Regions from separate parts of the Bacillus sp. L381 genome, predicted to be linked through region 3. Evidence: predicted binding sites of a transcription regulator. Region 3 holds the regulator's gene; each other region holds the start of a gene.
The links. The regulator LexA, encoded in region 3, represses DNA repair genes until DNA is damaged. The targets are predictions, from matches to a motif close to CGAACATATGTTCG.
Positions count from the first base shown of each region.

Region 1: the regulator LexA is predicted to act here: its motif matches at 5,332-5,345, upstream of recA (recombinase RecA).
Region 2: the regulator LexA is predicted to act here: its motif matches at 2,945-2,958, upstream of ruvA (Holliday junction branch migration protein RuvA).

Region 1 is NZ_CP127224.1:1,620,935-1,628,479, reverse strand. It holds gene ymdB (2',3'-cyclic-nucleotide 2'-phosphodiesterase) at 163-957, opposite strand; gene rny (ribonuclease Y) at 1,019-2,578, opposite strand; gene QRX25_RS08260 (serine hydrolase domain-containing protein) at 2,869-4,050, opposite strand; gene recA (recombinase RecA) at 4,216-5,259, opposite strand; gene QRX25_RS08250 (competence/damage-inducible protein A) at 5,431-6,681, opposite strand; gene pgsA (CDP-diacylglycerol--glycerol-3-phosphate 3-phosphatidyltransferase) at 6,699-7,280, opposite strand; gene QRX25_RS08240 (helix-turn-helix domain-containing protein) at 7,355-7,545, opposite strand, start outside.
Region 2 is NZ_CP127224.1:2,529,564-2,537,108, reverse strand. It holds gene safA (spore coat assembly protein SafA) at 101-1,261, shown strand; gene QRX25_RS12935 (YhcN/YlaJ family sporulation lipoprotein) at 1,409-2,002, shown strand; gene QRX25_RS19845 (hypothetical protein) at 2,127-2,246, shown strand; gene bofC (sporulation cell-cell signaling protein BofC) at 2,412-2,888, shown strand; gene ruvA (Holliday junction branch migration protein RuvA) at 3,023-3,628, shown strand; gene ruvB (Holliday junction branch migration DNA helicase RuvB) at 3,639-4,643, shown strand; gene QRX25_RS12915 (DUF2905 domain-containing protein) at 4,636-4,836, shown strand; gene queA (tRNA preQ1(34) S-adenosylmethionine ribosyltransferase-isomerase QueA) at 4,862-5,890, shown strand; gene tgt (tRNA guanosine(34) transglycosylase Tgt) at 5,918-7,063, shown strand; gene yajC (preprotein translocase subunit YajC) at 7,095-7,355, shown strand; gene QRX25_RS12895 (TIGR04086 family membrane protein) at 7,407-7,545, opposite strand, start outside.
Region 3 is NZ_CP127224.1:1,773,677-1,781,221, reverse strand. It holds gene tkt (transketolase) at 1-602, opposite strand, end outside; gene QRX25_RS08775 (DUF896 domain-containing protein) at 769-1,002, opposite strand; gene QRX25_RS08770 (YneB family resolvase-like protein) at 1,071-1,721, opposite strand; gene yneA (cell division suppressor protein YneA) at 1,737-2,048, opposite strand; gene lexA (transcriptional repressor LexA) at 2,204-2,824, shown strand; gene QRX25_RS08755 (hypothetical protein) at 3,156-3,584, opposite strand; gene QRX25_RS08750 (YndM family protein) at 3,739-4,188, shown strand; gene QRX25_RS08745 (prohibitin family protein) at 4,216-5,046, opposite strand; gene QRX25_RS08740 (DUF8570 family protein) at 5,033-5,182, opposite strand; gene QRX25_RS08735 (poly-gamma-glutamate hydrolase family protein) at 5,289-6,110, opposite strand; partial or broken gene QRX25_RS19835 (DUF4177 domain-containing protein) at 6,308-6,390, shown strand; gene QRX25_RS08730 (dUTP diphosphatase) at 6,440-6,874, opposite strand; gene QRX25_RS08725 (TM2 domain-containing protein) at 7,046-7,285, opposite strand.

The DNA of each region.
Region 1 (7,545 bases), 150 kb from region 3:
GTTCATTAGAACAATCATTATTAGATGTTGCTATCCAAAAAGCCATCCCCACAATGCTTTTCAAAAATAGCGGGCTACCTTCCATTTCTACTATATTCACTAAGAAGTTGCTATATTCCTGCTTTTCCTTTTAATATTTTTATAAAATAAACACATGATCACCTATTCAAAGAACATATGGTCATCATTGATTAAAATCCGTTCGATATTTACGGCTTTTTTCGTCTGATCGTCGATGTCGATGAGCACCCCGCTCAGCGTTGTTTTCCCTTCCGCAACGGTAAAACGGACCGGAAGATTGGTTTTAAACCGCTTAATGACCGTTTCTCTGTCCATACCGAGAATTCCATCGTACGGACCCGTCATGCCTACATCAGTAATATATGCCGTTCCTTTCGGCAAAATGCGGTTATCTGCCGTTTGTACGTGTGTATGCGTGCCTACCACGGCTGAGGCTCTTCCGTCTGTGTACCAGCCGAGCGCAATTTTTTCGCTTGTCGCTTCGGCGTGAAAATCAATAAAAATGTATGGCGTGCGTTTTTTCGCTTCTTCTATTAGTTCATCCGCTTTAGCAAACGGATCATCAAGCGGCGGAAGAAACGTCCGCCCCTGTAAATTAATGACGGCAAGCTCTTTTCCGTTCGATTTAATATAAGTAATGCCTTTGCCCGGTGTGCCTTCCGGGAAGTTCGCCGGCCGGACAAGATGCGGCACATCATCAATAAAGTCAAAGATCTCTTTTTTATCCCACGTATGGTTTCCCATAGTAATGGCATCGGCTCCCGCTTCCATCAGGCTGTGGTAGATCTTTTCCGTCAGTCCTTTTCCGTGTGCTGCATTTTCTCCGTTAATAATCGTAAAATGCGGCTTATGTTTTGCTTTCAATTTGGGGACATATTCTTTTACCATATCGCGGCCCGGGGAACCGACAACATCGCCGATAAATAAAATTCTCATAAATTCCATTCCTTTCTTTTCTGGGGACTCAAAAAAATAAAGTGATGCGCTAAGCATCACTTTATTTTGCATACTCTACGGCCCGAGTTTCTCTTATCACGGTCACTTTGATGTGGCCCGGATAATCAAGCTCGTCCTCAATTCGTTTACGGATATCACGCGCCAAACGATGGGCTTCCAAATCATTAATGGAATCCGGTTTCACCATGATGCGAACTTCACGGCCGGCCTGAATTGCAAATGATTTTTCAACACCTTCGTAAGACTCGGAGATTTCTTCAAGCTTTTCAAGTCTGCGGATATAGTTTTCGAGCGTTTCACTTCTCGCACCCGGTCTTGCGGCTGACAGTGCATCAGCTGCAGCGACCAGAACGGCGATAATGGAAGTCGGCTCTTCGTCTCCGTGGTGTGACGCAATACTGTTAATGACGACTGGATGCTCTTTATATTTGGTCGCAAGCTCCACTCCGATTTCCACGTGGCTTCCTTCCACTTCATGGTCAATTGCTTTTCCGATGTCATGCAGAAGACCGGCCCGCTTGGCAAGCTTTGCATCTTCTCCTAGCTCGGAAGCCATTAAACCGGCTAAAAACGCAACTTCCATTGAATGTTTCAGTACGTTCTGCCCATAGCTTGTACGGAATTTCAACCGGCCGAGAATCTTGATCAGATCCGGATGGAGTCCGTGAACGCCGACTTCAAATGTCGTCTGCTCACCCATTTCCCGGATATAGTCATCAACCTCGCGGCGGGATTTTTCAACCATTTCTTCAATACGAGCCGGGTGAATACGGCCATCCTGAACGAGTTTATCAAGAGCGATTCTTGCCGTCTCCCGTCTGATCGGATCAAATCCGGAAAGAATGACTGCTTCAGGTGTGTCATCAATAATCAGGTCAATACCTGTAAGCGTTTCAAGCGTACGGATGTTACGCCCTTCACGGCCGATGATACGTCCTTTCATCTCATCATTCGGAAGATTGACGACCGATACCGTCGTTTCGGCAACATGATCTGCTGCACAGCGCTGCAGAGCAAGCGACAAAATGTTTTTCGCCTTTTTGTCTGCCTCTTCTTTCGCACGGTTTTCGGTTTCTTTTGTCATGATGGCGATATCATGTGAAAGCTCATTTTCAACCCGGTCAAGAATGATTTGTTTCGCTTCATCCCGTGTCAGGCTCGAAATGCGTTCGAGTTCTGACTGCTGCATACGAATCATCTCATCCACTTTGCTTTCCATCTCTTCAATATGTTGTTGTCGTTCATTCAGAGAATGATCTTTCTTCTCCAACATCGCTTCCCGTTTATCAATTCCTTCATGTTTACGGTCAAGATTTTCTTCTTTTTGAAGTAAACGGTTTTCTTGTTTTTGAAGCTCATTTCGTCTTTCACGAACTTCCTGTTCAGCATCTATTCGAAGTGTATGGATTTCGTCCTTTGCTTCAAGCAGAGCTTCTTTTTTCAGTGCTTCAGCATCACGCTTTGCATCTTCAAGGATTTGCTCGGCAGCACCGCGTGCGCCCGCAATCTTTGCTTCGGCAATGGTTTTACGAACATAGTAGCCAACAACTAAACCGAGCAGAGTCAGCAAAATGGAGATGAGAACCGTCATTGGGGTCATACTTTCACCTCCTCTTGCTATGAACTTGGTTGTTGCTTAAATAAGTGCCGGCATGTACATTGTCTGATTTTCTCAACATACAGAACCTTCACAGGGAATGAGTCTTTCATACCCTTGTCAAGTTTAAATGGTTTAACAATCATGTTAAAAAACAAATGTTACAACTTCATTGTAATTGTGTCGGAAATACTTGTCAAGCTTGCCAGCTTAACGATTCGCCTTCATCTCGGAATCTACGCCATGTATATATCATACCATACCTTCAGCTGCTTTTCGTGAATGGCGGCTCGTTAGTTCGCCTGGTTAAGCAATTGGTAAATTCTGTTGTTCACCTGTCCTAATTTGGCGTTATTCTGAATATTTGACAATAAAATGACATATTTGCTTGCCGAATGGCTGAAGCTGTTCAAGATGTTGTAACCGGGCATTACGCCGTGATTGGAGTAGCTTCCCGGATCAATGTAAAATCCCATGCCGTAAGCGGAACTGCTTCCTGCTGTGAACATTTTTGTAAAGCTTTCTTTTGAAAGGAGCGTGCCGTTTACGACCGCTTTATCAAATTTGTAAAGATCTTCAGCGCTCATATACATATCGCCCGCCCCGTAGAGCTGCGATAAGTCTAAAAGGTGAGGCGTGACAAGCCGGCCGCTCTCATCAACTTTGTAGCCGACAGCCGGATATTTGGCTTCAGCAAAAGATTTGTAAAATCCGGCATGCTTCATTCCGGCCGGTTTAAACACATGGTCTTTAATATATTGTTCGTATGACTCCCCGCTGACTTGAGATACGATATAGGCGAGCACTGAATAATTGGAATCCCTGTACTCCCAAACCCCAGGCTGCCGTTTAATTCCGCGGTATTCTATATCTTTGATTAAATCAATAGGAGAAATCGGTCCCTGTCCCTCAATATGTCCGTTTATTCCTGACGTATGATTGAGCAGATTTTTCAGTGTAATGCGCGTGCCGTTAGGAAAATTCGGCAAGTATGTACTGACGGTGTCACTCGTCTGAAGCAGCCCTTTTTCTTCAAGCTGTAAGACAGCCGTCGCGATTAACGCTTTTTGTGAAGAACCGACATAATATGATGTCTCCGGATTGTTCTTAATTTTTTGTTTTCGGTCCGCATAGCCAAAACCTTTTTTCAGCACAACCTTTCCATCTTTTACGACCATTGCTGTGCCGCTGAACCCGATCTGTTGCAAGTAATTGCTGATCTGTTTATTGTGATCGATTGATTTAGGTGTTTTCTCTTTTTGCGTCTTTTCTTTTTTTTGTTGAGTCTGGTCTTTTGAAGAATCAGATTGAGCAGCGGGAGCGCTTTTAACGGATTCCTTCTCCCGGTGATGCGCTGTGACGGTCCAGATCATAATAAAAACAGTGACAAGCAGCAGAAAAAGAAACAGCCCTCCCGTTTTCATCAGCTTCTTCTTTCTATGTTTATTAATTCTTGTGCGGCGGGGGCTCGTCATCTTTTTTCCTCCTCAGATATAATTTCAACTTTCGCCATGATGTTAGACGAGTGAAGGGTGAAAAAAGTTGTAACATTTCAGATAAAATTTTCCGAAACAGCCAGTGTTTTTTGAAACACACAAAAAAGAGCGGAAATTGCTTATTCCGCTCTTTTTATCGTGCTTTTATTCTTCGAATTCAAGCTCTTCCTGAACTTCTTCCGCTTTTTCCGTAACACCGTTATTGTCCAAACCGTAATGTTCACGGATTTGTTCCTGAATCATCAGCATGATGTCTTTATTTTCTTTTAAGAACTGCTTGGCGTTTTCACGGCCCTGTCCGAGGCGTTCTTCTTCATAAGAATACCATGAGCCGCTTTTCTGCACGATATCAAGTTCAGTTCCAAGGTCGATGATTTCCCCTTCTTTGGAGATTCCTTCACCGTACATAATGTCCACTTCAGCCGTACGGAACGGAGGAGCGACTTTGTTTTTTACGACTTTAATTCTCGTCTTATTCCCCATGACGTCGTTGCCCTGCTTTAATTGCTCGGCACGGCGCACTTCAAGACGCACGGAAGAATAGAATTTCAGCGCGCGGCCGCCCGGTGTCGTCTCCGGATTTCCGAACATAACGCCGACTTTTTCACGAATCTGGTTAATAAAGATTGCGATTGTTTTAGATTTATTGATGGCGCCGGAAAGCTTACGGAGCGCCTGAGACATGAGACGCGCCTGTAAACCGACGTGTGAATCACCCATGTCACCTTCAATTTCAGCTTTTGGAACAAGCGCCGCAACAGAGTCAACGACTACGATATCGACAGCTCCGCTTCGCACCAGCGCTTCAGCAATCTCCAGCGCCTGCTCTCCCGTATCCGGCTGAGAAAGCAGCAGCTCTTCAATATTGACACCGAGCTTTTGCGCGTAAACAGGATCAAGAGCATGCTCGGCATCAATAAATGCTGCCTGTCCGCCTTTTTCCTGAACCTCAGCGATTGCGTGAAGCGCTACAGTCGTTTTACCTGAGCTTTCAGGTCCGTATACTTCAATAATCCGTCCGCGCGGGTATCCGCCTATTCCGAGAGCGGTATCAAGTGCAAGGGAACCGCTCGGCACCGTTGAAATTCTTGTATCCGTTTTTTCTCCGAGCTTCATGATGGAACCTTTGCCGAATTGTTTTTCTATTTGCTTAAGAGCCATATCTAAGGCTGCCTGACGATCACTCATTTATTTTTTTCCTCCTTTATCTTGCCACTACATATACTATACCTTGTTTACTGACATTTGCCAAGAAAAAAGCGAACGCATATTCGGATTTTTTCCGCGTTCGCTTTTCTTAAAAAGAGCATTATTCCCCTTGTAAAACTTAAAAATCAGAGAAACCCACTCTTTAAAACTTTATTTTTGATCCAGCATTTTCAAAATAAGATGGCAGCCGTATTTAGCGGCGCGCTTTCTGATTCCGGTTCTTGAGCCGGCAAAGTTAAATTCGTGCACCTCTTCTTTCCCTTCCGCGGAAATACCGATAAAGACGCGGCCCGGGGCATGCCCTTCCTGCGGATCGGGGCCCGCAACTCCGGTAAAGCTGATGCCGATATCGCTTCCGGTCAGCTTTCTTACACCGGCGGCAAGCTCTTTCGCGCACTCTTTGCTGACCGCTCCGCTTTCTGCGAGCGTTTCAGCTTTCACGCCGAGCACATTCTGTTTCACGCTGTCGGAATAGCAGACAACGCCCCCCGCAAATAGTTGAGACGCACCGCTTAAATCAGTCACCCACTCTGAAAACAGGCCTCCGGTAAAGCTTTCGGCAGAGGAAATCGTGATTCCGTTTTGTCTGCATGCTTTTGAAAGCTCCTTCACCAGCGACGTATCATCATATCCGTAGAAAAATTCACCGGCACGTTCCAAAATGGCGGCTTCCGTTTCTTTTAAAAGCCGCTCTGTTTCTTTTTCGTCGGCATGTTTCGCCGTTAAACGCAGCGTGACCTCGCCGTCGGCAGCAAGCGGCGCAATCGTCGGGTTCGTCTGCGCATCAATGATATCTTCTAAATCAGCTTCAAGCTGCGATTCACCGATTCCGAAAAACCGCAGCACGGTTGAAACGATCTTCTCATTTGTACCGAGCTTTTTAAGAAGCAGCGGCTTCGCTTCATTTTCAAACATCGGACGCAGCTCGCTCGGCGGCCCAGGGAGCAGCATATAAAGTCTTGAGCCGTGCTCTGCAAGCATTCCCGGCGCCATGCCGAAGTGATTCGCCAAAACGTCTGAGCCTTCAATGACGAGCGCCTGTTTGCGGTTATTCGGCGACATTGTCCGTTTTGTTTTCGCGAAATACTCTTCAATCGACCGGAACGCTTCGTCATTCAGAACGAGCGGGCGCCCCAAAGTGTTTGCAATGGTTTCTTTTGTTAAATCGTCCTTGGTCGGTCCGAGGCCGCCAGAAAAAATAATCAGGTCTGAGCGCTCTTCCGCAATGCGGATGACTTGCTTAAGCCGCTCCGGATTGTCTCCGACAGCGGTATGATAAAACACATTTACGCCGATTTCCGCCAGCTCTTTACTGATAAACTGCGCATTCGTATTGGCGATCTGGCCGAGCAGAAGCTCTGAGCCGACTGCAATGATTTCCGCTTTTTTTGCTATTTCCATCTTTACGTCCTTCTTTCTCAGTTAGATGTTTTTAACGCATCCCAGTTCTTCGCAAAATAATCCCAGCCGGAAATGACTGTGAAGAGCACGGCCACCCATAAAGCGATATCGCCGAACGGGAAAGAAACGAGCTCAAACGGGAGATTATGAAGCAAAAGCGCGGCAACAGCGATGATCTGGGCCCATGTTTTAATTTTCCCCAGCATATTGGCGGCTACGACTTCTCCCGTTCCTGCCAGGACAAGTCTTAACCCCGTTACGGCAAATTCGCGGCTGATGATGACGATGACCATCCACGCCGGCGCAAGGTCAAACTGCACAAGCGTAATTAATGCCGCGGACACCAGCAGTTTGTCAGCCAGCGGATCTAAAAATTTCCCGAAGTTTGTCACGAGGTTCAGCTTTCTGGCGTAGTAGCCATCCACCCAGTCAGTCGTTGATGCGATAATGAACAAAACAGCTCCCGTAAGATGTGCGACCGGAATCGATTCATCCCCTATATGAAGGCTTCCCCATTGAAAAGGAACAAGCATGATAATCATAAATACTGGAATTAAAGCGATTCTTGCCAGTGTGATTTTATTCGGTAAGTTAAACATAAAGCCCCTCCAATATATGTACTCGGACGTGAAGAAAAAGTCATCTTAATCGTTCAGATGACTTTTTTCCCCTTTTATTTTTTCATCTTGATTGTGATTGTCTGCGCCATCACATCATGCGGATTGAGTTCATAGGACAGAACCTCTCCGTTGATTTTAATTTTCAGGTTAGGGGCATAGCCCGTGCGTATTTCAATCTGCTTTTGATCCGTGATGTCTTTTTTATAGGTTTCGCCTTTTTGCAGCGTTCCTTCTTTTAAAGAAC
Region 2 (7,545 bases), 760 kb from region 3:
TTTTTTTATCATCATGCCCAGCTCGCCTGCATATAGTGTGAAGAAACGTATTGTAATGACAAATGTACCGTTCACGTTTTGTGCATAGGAGGGGAAAACGTTGAAAATTCATATCGTTCAAAAAGGCGATTCGCTCTGGAAAATAGCTGAAAAATACGGAGTTGATTTTGAAGAATTAAAAAAATTGAATAATCAGCTTAGCAATCCAGACTTAATTATGCCTGGAATGAAGATAAAGGTGCCTTCAGAAGCCGTTCCGGTCAGAAAAGAACCAAATGCAAACTTCGGAACGTCTGCGCATAAGCATGAGCATCCATATGCTAAAGAAAAACCGAAAACAGTTGTGGACATCGAAGACACCATAGCGGAAGAACAAAAACCGTCAATTCCGTATGTGCCGCCGATCCCTGAAAAACATGAAAATGTGCTGCCGGAAGCTGATATGAATCAATATTATCCGTCCAATCAGCTGTTTCAGCCGTGGTCGCCTCCTAAGCCGGAGGAACCTGTGACACATTTTGTCGAGCCGAAAGAGAAAGAGTATGACAATAACATTCCACAACAGGAGGAAATGATCAACATGGAAAACGCGAATTACCCGAATATGCCAAAGGCGCCTGAAGTCGGAAAGATGGAAGAAGAAAACGCCGCTTATCATATGCCGAATATGCCAAACATTCCGAATGCTCCGTTTCCGAATATGCCGGCCGTTGAACCGTTTATGCATTACCCGATGCCGTGCATGCCTTGTCCTTGTCCGGTTCCGGTGACACCGATGCTGCCGGGTTCGGGGTTATGCCACCCGTTCTTCCCTGTAGGCGGAGGTTTCGGCGGTTTTGGAGGCTTTCCGGTAATGCCGATGCCATATTCGTACGGATTCCACCCGGGATTTGGCGGTTATGGTGAATTTGAAAACCAGGCTCATGAAAACGCAGAGCATTATGGTGGTTTCACATCAGGTTTCGGAGGTGCTTCGTACGCTCACATGCCGTATTACGGCGGATATCCGTCACATCACGCAAACGCGCCTCATCACGATGGGAAATATAAGGATGATGATTGCGGCTGCCATGATTCACATCATCACCATCATCACCACGGGTCTCATCATCATCACGCAAATATGCCTGTGCAGCCATTTCCGAATGTGGGGGCAAATGCCGGATATTTTATGCCTTACGGCGGAGCAAATCCCAATGTCTCGCCTAATCAGCCGAGTCCAAATCAAGTATTCGGACGGCCGGAGGAAGAAGAAGATTAATGTTTCGGGACGATGTATGTCGTTCCTTTTTTTATGTCCAAATGAGGAATGGTCATAACTGACAAGCTTAAACCCGCCGTCGGCAGCACATCCTAAACATGAGCGGAAAACGCTCACACAGCGATGAATCCACGGGGGGTTTTTCCATTGGGCAAAAAATTGATGACGATCGCAGGCGTTTTAGCCGTGACGGCAAGCTTAACGGCATGCGGAGCAAATAATGCCATGAATGACGGACGCTACAATCAGACAACACGTCCGGTCGGGTATTATTCAAATGATAATGATAACGGCAGACGCCAGTACGGCATGGACCATCAAGGACCTGTTTCCGAAATGATGGAAAACCGAAACGGCCGCCGAAATACGACAAACGTGTCTGACCAAAATACGCCGAATAACGGGGTTCCGTTAACAACGGACGGCACATACAACGGCCGCAACGTCAATACGCCGCCGGCCGCGATGTCTTATAATGGGTATGACAATGCCGAAAACATCAGAACGGCGGCAAAAATTGCAAACCGCGTGAAGAAAGTAAAAGGCGTTCAGGACAGTCAGGTCATCGTGACTGACACGAGAGTCGTCATTGCTGTCAGAACAAATCATCCATTTACGAAAAATAATGATAAACAAGTCAAGCATGCAGCCAAAAAATTCGCGGACGGCCGCACAATTAAAGTGTTTACCGATAACGCGACTTTTACAAAGCTTCAAGACATGAACAAAAACAGCCGTTAGACTTAGACTGCCGGATGATTCCATCCGGCAGTATTTTTTATCATTTCTTTACATATTTTTAAAACGCTCTTTATATTGTCCTGTTATCATAAAAGCAATATAAAATTGTAACGGAGGGGCCGGGATGAAAAAAACAGAGCATGACAATAGCTGCGGGACAAAAACCGTGTATCTGACTGTAAGAGGATACCGCCTCAAACTGACGCCCGGACAAATGAAATTGATTTCAGCCAGCCGGGCATAATCATCGGGGCAGCCTTCCATAGGAGGGCTGCTTTTTTTCGGCTGAAACAGACAATAGAAAGAAAACGATTAAGCACCGGCATCTTTGGTCAAACTAGCATCAAGAGTTTGATTGAATAAAGAGGTGTTATTGGTGAAACGAATTTGCGGTGTGCGTCTTTTGTTTATGCTTATCTTATCAGCAGCAGTCCTGATTTGCGGAGGAAACGCCGCATACGGGGCAGAGGTTGAGCATTACGGACCGCTTCGGGTGCATGTTCAGCTGGAAAAGGTCTATTTGGACGGTGATGTCGGCATTGAACATACGGATGAAACCGTTTTGGCGATGGAGGACTTTTGGGCCGCATATGCCGGCTGGACGCTCGTTGAGCAAAAAAAAGGCTTCGTCCTTTTCCGTAAGCATGTTGATGATATTTCTCCGCTCAGTAAAGTAAACGGTTATATCGGTGTCACAGACGGGGGCGTCATTTCCACTTTTCACGGCCGTCCCGGATCGCTGGCGGAACCGATCCAGTCTTTCTTCCAGATTGATTTAGAGCGGCTGGAAAGCCGATTGCAAAAGCACTTGGAACACGGTATACCATACAGGACAAAAGCGGAGTTTGAGAGCGTGATCGATCATATTAAGACTTACAGCGGCTGACTTTGACGCAAGACATGTTACACATGTCTTTTTTTTCTGAATGAAAGGTGTCAAAGCGAACATACGTTAACTTTTCTATAAGACTTTGGCTGTTTTTGTGTTACAATGATAAGCAGTCAAAGAGGTGAATAGGTGTGATTGAATTCGTGAAGGGGACGATTGATTATGTATCTCCCCAATACATCGTGATTGAAAACGGCGGGATCGGCTATCAGGTCTTCACTCCGAATCCGTTTATTTATAAGGTAAGCAATCAAGAGACCATTTTTACGTATCATCATATAAAAGAAGACGCCTTTTCTTTGTACGGCTTTTCAACCCGGGAAGAAAAAGCGCTTTTCACAAAGCTGCTGAATGTCACCGGCATCGGTCCGAAAGGGGCGCTCGCCATTCTCGGTTCCGGTGATCCGGGAGCCGTCATCGAAGCGATCGAACAGGAAGATGAAGCCTTTTTGGTGAAATTTCCTGGTGTGGGCAAAAAAACGGCACGGCAGATTATTCTTGATTTGAAAGGCAAACTGGCCGATGTCGTGCCTGAAATGATTGACAACCTGTTCAATCATGAAGCGCGCATTGAAAAACAAGAGGCTGAAACGGCGCTTGATGAGGCGCTTGAAGCGCTCAGGGTTCTCGGCTACGCCGAAAAAGAAATTAAAAAAGTGCTTCCTCACTTAAAAGAGGAAACGGCGCTTTCAACAGACCAATATGTGAAAAAAGCATTGCAAAAATTATTAAAGTAAGGTGATGTTCATGGATGAACGGCTCGTTTCAAGTGAAGCAGACAGCCATGAATCAATAATCGAGCAAAGCCTCAGGCCGCAGAACCTCGCCCAGTACATCGGGCAGCAGAAGGTAAAAGAAAATCTGCGCGTGTTTATCGATGCGGCGAAAATGAGGCAGGAAACGCTTGACCACGTTCTTTTATACGGGCCTCCGGGTCTCGGAAAAACAACGCTTGCGTCTATCGTGGCCAATGAGATGGGTGTGGAGATGCGGACGACGTCAGGACCCGCTATCGAAAGACCGGGAGACTTGGCAGCCATTCTGACGGCGCTCGAACCCGGGGATGTGCTGTTTATAGACGAAATTCACAGGCTGAACCGGTCAATCGAAGAAGTGCTGTACCCGGCGATGGAGGATTTCTGCCTTGATATCGTCATTGGTAAAGGCCCGTCCGCCCGCTCCGTCCGCCTTGACCTTCCGCCTTTTACGCTGGTAGGGGCGACGACCAGGGTCGGCTTATTGACCGCGCCGCTCAGAGACCGGTTCGGGGTGCTGTCCCGCCTTGAATACTATACGAAGGAAGAACTGACAGATATCGTGTCAAGAACGGCTGAAGTATTCGAAGTTGAAATCGAAGAAGCCCCGGCTTTGGAAATCGCCAGACGGTCAAGGGGAACGCCGCGGGTTGCAAACCGGCTTCTCAGAAGGGTGAGAGATTTTGCCCAGGTGCTCGGCGACAGCCGCATCACGGAAGAAATCGCTCACGACGCGCTCGAACGTCTTCAAGTCGACGCGCTCGGCCTTGACCATATTGACCATAAGCTGCTGATGGGCATGATTGAAAAATTCAGCGGCGGTCCCGTCGGCCTTGATACGATTTCCGCGACAATCGGAGAAGAACCGCATACAATAGAAGATGTGTACGAACCGTATCTTCTTCAGATCGGATTTCTCCAAAGGACGCCGAGAGGACGGGTCGTGACCCCGGCTGTGTATGAGCATTTTCGATTGGAGGCACCCGCCTGTGACTGACTTTCCGAAGATTCTCATGGTTCTCGGTGCTGTTTTGCTTATTGCCGGCGCAGTCTGGCACTTTGTCGGAAGGCTGCCCGGAGATATTTTCGTTAAGAAGGGAAATGTCACATTTTTCTTTCCCGTTGTCACTTGTATTGTGATCAGTGTGATACTATCCATTCTGCTCAATTTTTTCGGCAGAATGAAATAACAATAGACAGAATAAAGGTGAAATGATGAAAGTCGATTTATTTGATTTTGAACTGCCTGAACGCCTCATTGCCCAAGTGCCGCTGAAAGAGCGTGACGCATCGCGTCTGATGGTGCTTGACAAACAGACGGGCGGACTGACGGACAGTTCATTTAAAGAGATTGTCAGCTTTTTTAAAGAAGGGGATTGTCTCGTTTTGAACAATACCCGTGTGCTGCCCGCCAGATTATTCGGCACAAAAGAAGATACGGGAGCGAAAGTGGAGCTCCTTTTATTAAAACAGGAAGAAAACGATACATGGGAAACGCTCGTAAAGCCGGCGAAACGCGTAAGAAAAGGTACGGTTCTGACATTTGGCGACGGCCGGCTGACAGCAGTCTGTACGGAGGAGCTTGATCATGGCGGCCGAAAAATAAAATTCCGGTATGACGGGATTTTTTATGAAGTGCTTGAATCTCTCGGTGAAATGCCGCTGCCTCCTTATATTAAAGAGCAGCTTGATGATAAAGAGCGGTATCAGACCGTCTTTTCAAAAGAAATCGGTTCTGCCGCCGCCCCGACGGCCGGACTTCATTTTACGGAAGAGATTCTGGACGAGCTGAAGCAAAAGGGCGTGCGGATTGAATTTATCACCCTTCACGTGGGGCTCGGCACTTTCCGCCCAGTCAGTGCAGATGATGTGGAAGAGCATAACATGCATGCGGAATTTTATGAAATGACGGAAGAAACCGCCGCCTCTTTAAATGAGGTCAGAAAGGCGGGCGGGCGCATCGTGTCGGTCGGAACGACATCAACGCGCACCCTTGAAACCATTGCCGGCGAGCATGACGGCGTATTCACCGCTTCAAGCGGCTGGACGTCCATCTTCATTTATCCGGGATATGAATTTAAAGCGATTGACGGCATGATCACTAATTTTCATCTGCCGAAATCCTCGCTTATCATGCTTGTTTCTGCGCTTGCCGGCAGAGAGCATGTGCTTTCCGCCTACCGTCATGCGGTAGAAGAGGAATACCGTTTCTTCAGCTTTGGCGACGCCATGCTGATTATCTAATTTGAATGACAGGAGGCCTCATACAAAGTGGCTGAACAACCGATACGTTATGAATTTATAAAGGAATGTAAACAAACGGGAGCGCGTCTGGGCAGAGTTCATACGCCCCACGGCTCCTTTGAGACGCCTGTATTTATGCCGGTCGGCACGCTTGCTACGGTGAAAACGATGTCTCCGGACGAGCTGAAATCTATGGATGCGGGTATTATTTTAAGCAATACGTACCATTTATGGCTCCGCCCGGGACATGACATCGTAAAAGAAGCAGGCGGTCTTCATCAGTTTATGAACTGGGACCGCGCGATTTTAACGGATTCCGGCGGTTTTCAGGTCTTTTCATTGAGCAAGTTTCGTAATATAGAAGAAGAAGGCGTTCATTTCCGCAATCACTTAAACGGAGACAAGCTGTTTTTATCTCCGGAAAAAGCGATGGAAATTCAAAACGCCCTCGGTTCCGATATCATGATGGCGTTTGATGAATGCCCTCCGTACCCGGCAGAGTATGATTACATGAAGCGCTCTGTGGAACGGACCAGCCGCTGGGCCGAACGCTGCCTGAAGGCGCACGGACGCTCTGATGAGCAAGGGCTGTTCGGAATCGTACAGGGCGGAGAGTACGAAGACTTGCGGACACAAAGTGCCAAAGACTTGGTTTCGCTTGATTTTCCGGGCTATGCCATAGGCGGATTATCTGTCGGCGAGCCGAAGCACGTCATGAACAGAGTGCTTGAGTTTACAACTCCGCTTTTACCGAAGGACAAGCCGAGATATTTAATGGGTGTGGGTTCACCGGATGCCTTAATTGACGGCGCCATCCGCGGCGTTGATATGTTTGACTGCGTGCTGCCGACCCGGATTGCCCGAAACGGCACGGTGTTCACGAGTGAAGGGCGCCTGAATATGAAAAATGCCAAATATGAGCGCGATTTCCGTCCGATTGACGAAGAGTGCAGCTGCCATACATGCAAAAATTACTCCCGCGCTTACATCAGACATTTGATCCGCTGTAATGAAACGTTTGGAATTCGATTAACAACTTACCATAACCTTCATTTTCTGTTACACTTAATGGAGCAGGTCAGACAAGCTATCCGGGAGGATCGTCTTGGTGATTTCCGAGAAGAGTTCTTTGAGCGTTACGGCTATAATAAGCCAAATGCGAAAAGCTTCTAAATAAAAACCATTTTTGAAAGGAGGGAAACAGATGGGTACTTTAGGCACAATCGTTCCTATTATTTTAATGTTTGCAGTGCTTTATTTCCTGCTCATCCGTCCGCAACAAAAGCAGCAGAAGGCTGTGCGCCAGATGCAGGAAGAGCTGAAAAAAGGAGATTCAGTGGTGACAATCGGAGGATTGCACGGCACTGTTGATTCAATTGATGAGAGCAAGGTCGTCATTAAAACAGGTGATAACACCCGTTTAACTTTTGACCGTCGCGCAATCAGAGAAGCTTCCGCTGAGTAACAGCGAAGCTCATACATACTAAAAAAGAGCGGAGAATCCGCTCTTTTTTTATTACGCTGATCTGCTTCCTTTCAAATTCACTCCGAAAATGCCGCCCAGCATACTGACTCCCAAAAAGCCGAGGTGAAACAAAAGCTGACCGGATGTAAACGTTTTTCCGAACCCTAAATATTGAAACAGCAAGATGATT
Region 3 (7,545 bases):
TTTTCAGAGAAAGAACGGTCTAAATCACCGTCTAAGGAAATATCATTAGAATCGTATAATACGATCAGGCGGCCTAATTCCAGATGGCCTGCTAGAGAAGCTGCTTCAGAAGAAATGCCTTCCATCAAATCGCCGTCTCCGCAAATACTGTATGTATAATGATCAACTACGTTGAATGAATCACGGTTATATGTTTCAGCCAGATGGCGTTCTGCGATTGCCATTCCCACTGCCATCGCGATACCCTGTCCGAGAGGCCCGGTTGTTGCGTCTACTCCTGCTGTATGCCCGAACTCCGGATGCCCCGGTGTTTTGCTGCCCCATTGACGGAACTGTTTCAGATCATCAATGCTGAGTTCATATCCGCTTAAATGCAGCATGCTGTATAAAAGCATTGAACCGTGTCCTGCTGATAAAACAAAACGGTCGCGGTTAAACCAGCCTGGATTCTGCGGATTCACATTCATAAATTTCGTCCACAGCGTGTAAGCCATCGGAGCGGCTCCCATCGGCATGCCCGGGTGTCCGGAATTAGCTTTTTCAATTGCGTCTATAGACAGTGTACGTATGGTGGCAACTGATTTCTTTTCAATTGTATCCATTATAATCCCCTTCCTTATTGTTGTACCTTTTCATCATAAAGCGATGATGACTTTTTCTCAACTCTTTCAGCTTAAATTTGAGATAAACTTGTTGAAAATTGTCGTAAAGCACAGTCTGATATTAGTATATACGAAAAAAGAATACGTATTGCCGTATTCTTTCTGTTTAATGAAGATTATTTTTCTGTTGTTCCCTTTTTAATTTTTCAGGAGTGACATCATTACCTTCCGGATCAATAACTTTTACGCTCTTAAGCGTATTTTTCATTGAAGAACGGAATCCTTTCAAATACTCTTGGCGAAGCTTTTGCTGTTCGGCTTTTTCCTCATCCGTTATCGTGTTTGATTTAGCTTTTTGAGCCAATTCGTTTATTCTCGCGATTTTTTCTTTAGAAATCATAATAAGCTCCTTTGGTGCGTGTTGATTATATACTACTAAAACGTAATCGTTTTTACAACTGATGCACGTCAGCTGCCTTCGCTGTCTGCGGTATATTCCTGAAAACGCCGGTGAACCGTGGCTTTGGACACATCATAGCCAAATCCTCTTAAGGTGGCTGCGATTTCTGCAAAGGTGAGCTTGTTGGCTCTCAGCCTGACAATTTCCGAAACCGGAACCTCTTTTTTTTCTTTGCCGCTGTTTTCATGCCTGTTTTTCAGATTCCGTTCAGGTTTATAACCGTTTTTTACGGCTCTTTTCATTCCCCGCCGTATCTTCATATTGTGAATTTTTCTTTGATATTCCTCTACAATACTGACGATTTCGAGTACCATCGTATCAGCTTCGGAAAGCTCCAGCTCGCCCTTATGAGCCATCGTATATATTTTTACGTTTTCCCTGTAAATACAATGCAAAAGCGCGATCTTGGCGTTTCCTCTTCCCAGCCTTGTTTCGTCCTGCACCAATATCGCGTCAATATGTGATTTTTTAATATCATCAAGCATTTCAAATACTCCGTCGCGGTCCATTTCGTAACCGCTGGCTTTCTCAGAAATGACTTTTACGACTTCCATGCCGTTTGCCGCAGCGATCTCACTAAGCTCCTCTTCCTGTCTTTTTAAAGACGTTTGCTGCTGTTCTTTGTTTGTGCTAACCCTGGCATAAATGAGCGCCTTCATTTCTCTCTTTCCTCTCTAATTGACAATGGCCAGCTGATATACGGCCGGATGCTTCTTCTTAACCGGAAGAATAAGTTCGTCTCCGGGCTTTATATCAGCAGTTTGGAGATGATTATTCTCCGTCACCCACTCAATGAACTCTTCCTTATTAATATTTTTCTTTTCTGCTACATGATCCGCAAGTGACCAGAGAGTATCGCCGTCCTGAACCTTTATTTTAACATATTGGCTGAGCGTCTGATCATTCCCCGCACATGAAACAAGTAAAATAGCGGCACTTAAAATCGCAGTAAACAGTCCGACAAATATGATAGATTCCTTCGCCATTTATACAACCTCCGATAAGAATGTTTGTTCGCTTTTTATATCTTTCAGTATATACGAACAAACGTTTCTGTCAATCGTTTTTTCGAACCTATGTTTGTACTGTCAGGAAAATCATGCTATAATCTACTTAAAATCGACGTTTTGAGGTGCGAAATATGACGAAGCTATCAAAAAGGCAGCTTGATATCCTGCGTTTTATTAAAGAAGAGGTAAAAACGAAAGGATATCCGCCTTCTGTAAGAGAGATAGGAGAAGCAGTAGGACTGGCTTCCAGTTCAACCGTGCACGGACATTTGGCACGGCTGGAGACAAAAGGCCTGATCAGACGGGACCCTACTAAACCGAGGGCCATTGAGGTATTGGATGAAGAAGAAGTTCAAATTCCGAAAAGCCAGGTCGTAAATGTTCCGGTAATCGGGAAAGTGACGGCGGGTATTCCGATTACGGCTGTTGAAAATATCGATGAGTATTTTCCGCTTCCTGACCGGATGGTTCCTCCGGGCGAACATGTATTTATGTTAGAAATCATGGGAGAAAGTATGATTGACGCCGGCATTTTTGACAAAGATTATGTCATTGTCAAACAGCAGAACACGGCTAATAACGGGGAAATCGTGGTGGCTATGACCGAAGATGATGAAGCGACGGTCAAGCGCTTCTATAAAGAGGACAATTATGTGCGGCTGCAGCCGGAAAATCCGACGATGGAACCGATTATCCTGCAAAACGTAAGCATTTTAGGGAAAGTCATCGGCGTATTCAGAGCCGTCCATTAATTCTATTAAACTTTATTTATCGTAAAACCCCTCACATAGGGGTTTTTCTTTTGCATAAAAAAGAGCAGGTTCGCCCTGGCTTGGAAACGAACCCGCTAAGGAGGAAAAACTTACATCATGCTTACATTCTTATTATCCGACATCTGACTTTTGAAGTCAACAAATAATGTTTCCCTAAAGAAACTTTTTATATAATTTTCGGGCTGAATTTGTTTATGTCATCTTTATTTTGGGCGGGCGGATCAAATCTATATATGAATATTTAGTACATAGTACAATGTGTATCGAATATGCGTAAAAAATCCCGCTTCTTTTTAGCGGGTATCTATTTTTAATCAAAATGATAATATTCGACGCCGTATAACCCTTTAATATAGACAGGTTCACAGATGTTTGAAGAGCTTTCAATCAGAATCCTGTATTTGTGATACGGGTCAATTGATTTTTTATCCTGTGCACTGAGGTTTAACCAGCTGCCGCTGTAGCTTTTAGAACTTAATGTATAAAAATTTCCGTTCAGCGCCATCCGCTGGAGTTTCATGTTTAAACCGCATGAAGAGTTGTTCATTATGGTGAACTTGTATCCTAAAAAGTAATCGTCAGCTGATACAGTCCCCGGATTTTCAATATAAAACTCTTTTGCATTTCCCTCTAATGTGAAGCTCGTTTTTGATCCGAATTCAGTGGTAGCCGCTTTGGCTGAGTGTATTCCGCAAAAACATAATAAAAAAACAGCAATACATATCCAGCACCTTTTCAATTTGCATCCCCCTTTTTACATATTTTAACTTGTGAATACAATGACGTCTATCCATATTTTATTAAATCGCATACTTTATAACCACAATATACCAGTTTAAAAATTTTTGGATTGCCTACAATGAAGACTAAACGAAATAACGAAGGTGGTTCAAATGAAACACGTAATTGCTTTCGCTTCTAAAACAGCGCTCACACTTGCTTTGCTGTACATTGTTCTGGATCTTATGTACCAAGTAACTTTTTTAAACGTTCTGTTTATTACATTGATCTTGAGTTTGATCACTTATTTTGCGGGCGATTACATGATTCTGCCGAGAACAAGCAATTTCACAGCTGCTGCAGCTGATTTCGGAATTTCATTCATTATATTATGGATATTCCTTATGAACATTGGCGGTTTTAATGTTTCTCCTGCCGCGGCATCGGTTATTTCTGCACTTTGCCTTACTGTTTTTGAGGCATTTTTTCACCGGTATTTGCAGCAATATGTGCTTCCTGAAGATTATCCGGCCACAACAGAGACAGACAGCACGCTATTGAGCTATCAAACCGAGGCGTCTGAAGAGTTAATGCCGGAAAAGGATCCTCAGGAAAAAACATAAAAAGGAGGCATTCGCCTCCTTTTCTTTTTATTTTTGCTTCTGATCGTCCAGCGGCAGCTGCAGCAGTGAGTCTGTGCCTGTCGCTTTCGGCGTTTTTCCGTCCCATTTTTCAATCCATTTATATTTGATCATTTCATCAGACATTGATTTTTTTATAATTTCGTTATAATCAGCGATCCCTTCCGCTTCAATTTTTTTCTTTTTCGCTTCGGCTTCGGCTATTTTAATTTCAGTTTGTGTCCGTTCAAGCTCCTGTGAAGACTTCACCCTTGCATCAATGGCTTCCTGTGTGGCTTTATCCGGCTTCGGTACGCCAAGCGTCAGATCATCAATTAAAAATCCGAGATTCTTCATATCATCAGCAAATCTTTTTTGAACATCTGCAGCGGCTTCCGCAGATTTTTGCCCGTATGTGTCAATAACCGAGTATTTGCTGATTGATTTTCGCGCCGCGTCCCACAGCCTTGTTTTTAAATATGTATTTTCAATCGTTTCAACGTCTACCGCCCCGAATTTGTTAAACAGATCCACTACTTTGTCAGGCTGAACGACATAGTTATAAGCAATATCCATTTCAATATTTTTACCGTCTGAAGTTGCCACTTTTATATTTTCATTATTCACTGTCTGCATACGCACCGGATATTCCGTTACTTTATTAAATAGACCGACTAAGTGCCAGCCTTGGTCCAATGTTTCGGATTTTACCCCGCCGTTCGGTGAATATACAACCCCGACATAACCATTCGGTATTTTTTCAATGAAAAGTGACGCTGTAACGCCCGCAATCAAAAGGGCTGCGCCTATTATCACACCGCCGAGTATTTTTTTTGTGTTTCTCCGCTTATTTTCGCTCATGCTGGTCTTCTTCCTCCCATGACTTTTTAAATTTTTTGGCTTTGCTTCCCACTTGTTTAAAGATAGGACTCAGCATCAGCCATAAACCGAACCCGATAATGACAAGAAGAATGATAGACCCGATCATCACTTTCATTTGCCCACCTCTTTTCTTTCACCCTGTCAGTTATGTATACGATCTTAAGAACTTAAAGTTTCATAAATTTCAAAAGAAAAAGCTCCGCCACCCAAATGCGGCGTGCTTATTTATAATTGTCACTGATAAAATCAGAAATCGTTTTTGTGAATTGGTAAAAGGTATTGTTCTGTGTGGACGCTCTGCTTTTCAGCGTAAAGGTATCAAATAGTGATTTTCTGAAGCCGGTGCTCATTTCGATTTGAATACTCAACCCGGATGAAGAATGATTGGCAAGGTTGTTCGGACTGACGCCTGCATACTTATCATTTGTGTCGAGAAAAACGGCTGGATACCCATGCCCTTTCAGCACATCTGTCAAAAGTTCGGCCCGTGCTCTGTCTGTACCGCCGATTTTTATCTTTTTATCGACGCTGCCGTAGCCGTGCAAAGAAATGACATTTGAGTGCTCTTTCACCATTTGAACAGCCCTAGGTTCGTCAAAATGCGAACTGGTCAAATGCAAATCAGCATTACCGGCTGATTTTAATCCTTCAAATAAATACAGGCTCCGGTTTTCGGCAATTTCTCTGGCTAACTCACTGGTCCCCGGCTCTATGCCTCCGCCGTGTATGGCTAATATGAGAACAGAAGGGTCATGCTCTTTCGTTGAAATGGAATAAACAGAGGGGTTCTCATGCAGCTTTAATTCCTCGAAACTGCCGTAAGTATCTGAAGCGGCATCAGCCCGTAAAAACGGCAGAAGCAAAAACGATAAAATTAAAACTAAAATTCCTTTTTTGGTTATTGATGGCAATTGTATGTTTATGTTACAATACAAATGCTTCAGCCTTTGAAGCGAACGGCAGAACAGGGTGACTTTGGACGGTTTCTTCTGCTCTGCCTCTTTGCCAGCAGCTCGGTTTTCTCTTCTAACCCTTTTTTTCATAACATCATCCTTTCTTTTATTTACACTTTTGTCACAATATTATATACCTTGGACAAGACCTCCGTTCATCTTAAAGAATAAAAACATCAGAGCAACCTCCATCCTTTACGTAAAAAAGTCTTTCCGTTCAGAAAGACGGAATGCTTACATGATAAACATGAAACCTTCTCCCTTTGTTCCGTATAAAAATAAGAGTGCGGCTGGTTCAAATATTTGCTCCCAGCATGACGGATATGGGGCAGCGGCTTATTTCGAAATTATATTTGAACGTGCCATATGACTTTTTATTTCCATAGAAAAAAGACTGCCGTTGAGCAGTCTTTTTTCATTTATTTTGTGCCTGTTGATCCCAGTCCGCCGCGGTCCTTGTTCCCGAGCTTATCTACTTCGATCAGCTCCACTTGAGGCATTTTCTTCATGATTCTGAATTGGCAGATCCGCTCTCCTTTGGCTATGACGGTATCCCGAAGTGCGTATGCAGGAAAAAACCAGAAATCATTGTCGCCTTTATAGGATTCATCAATGACACCCATTGAATTTGTCTGAATAATACCGAAATGCTTATAGGTACTTGAACGCGGAACGACATGGGCCTCGTATCCTTCCGGCAGCTCCATCGCAACTCCCAGCGGAATAAGTTTGAATTCATCTTTTTTGATTGTTATATCCTCTGCTGCCCGGAGATCAATCCAATCGCCCTGTTCAATTTTACTGATTCTCGTTTGTGTATCATCTGAATATTTAATTTTGATTTGTAAAGTCATGTTCGCTGCTCCTTTTGATTTCCTATTTCAGTCGTATTTATGACCAATCCGTGCCCCATTATACCATTTAATGTTGCTTTTTGAAGCCAGAGCAGCTGAAGAAAGATTAACCGTGAGGAAAAGAAAATGCAGAATTGAGAAGAAGCCTGAAATGAGGGGGACATCCACCTGTCAGGCTTTTGATTGCTGTTGGTAATAATAAAAATTATACTTTTGATCAAATGCTTCTTCACTTCCGCACAGATAAATAATAAATTCAATAAATGCAATAATTGAAGGAATTGAAGTCCAGCAAAACAAAAGATAGAGAATTCCTTGTCCGACTCTTCCTAAATAAAACTTATGAATGCCGAAACCGCCTAGAAAAAATGCTAATATTGCAGCCACAATCCTGCTTTTCTTACTTACCATCATGTCCTCCTACGAGTCTTTTTTCGTCATTTTCATATGACAGCTCTAATTATAATACAATTTCTCTATATAGAGTAAAATTTTTTATATATTATACTGGTTTTCCCAGAACTTTTTCAGATCCGTTCTTTTCACTGAAATATTGGCATTTTTTTAAAATTCACCCAGATGCAAAAAGGAATTTCGTTCCGAATAAAGAATTTGATGAATAAGCGCATAAGGCGCGCGGCTATTTTCTGTCCTCTGCGTCAGGCGCTTAT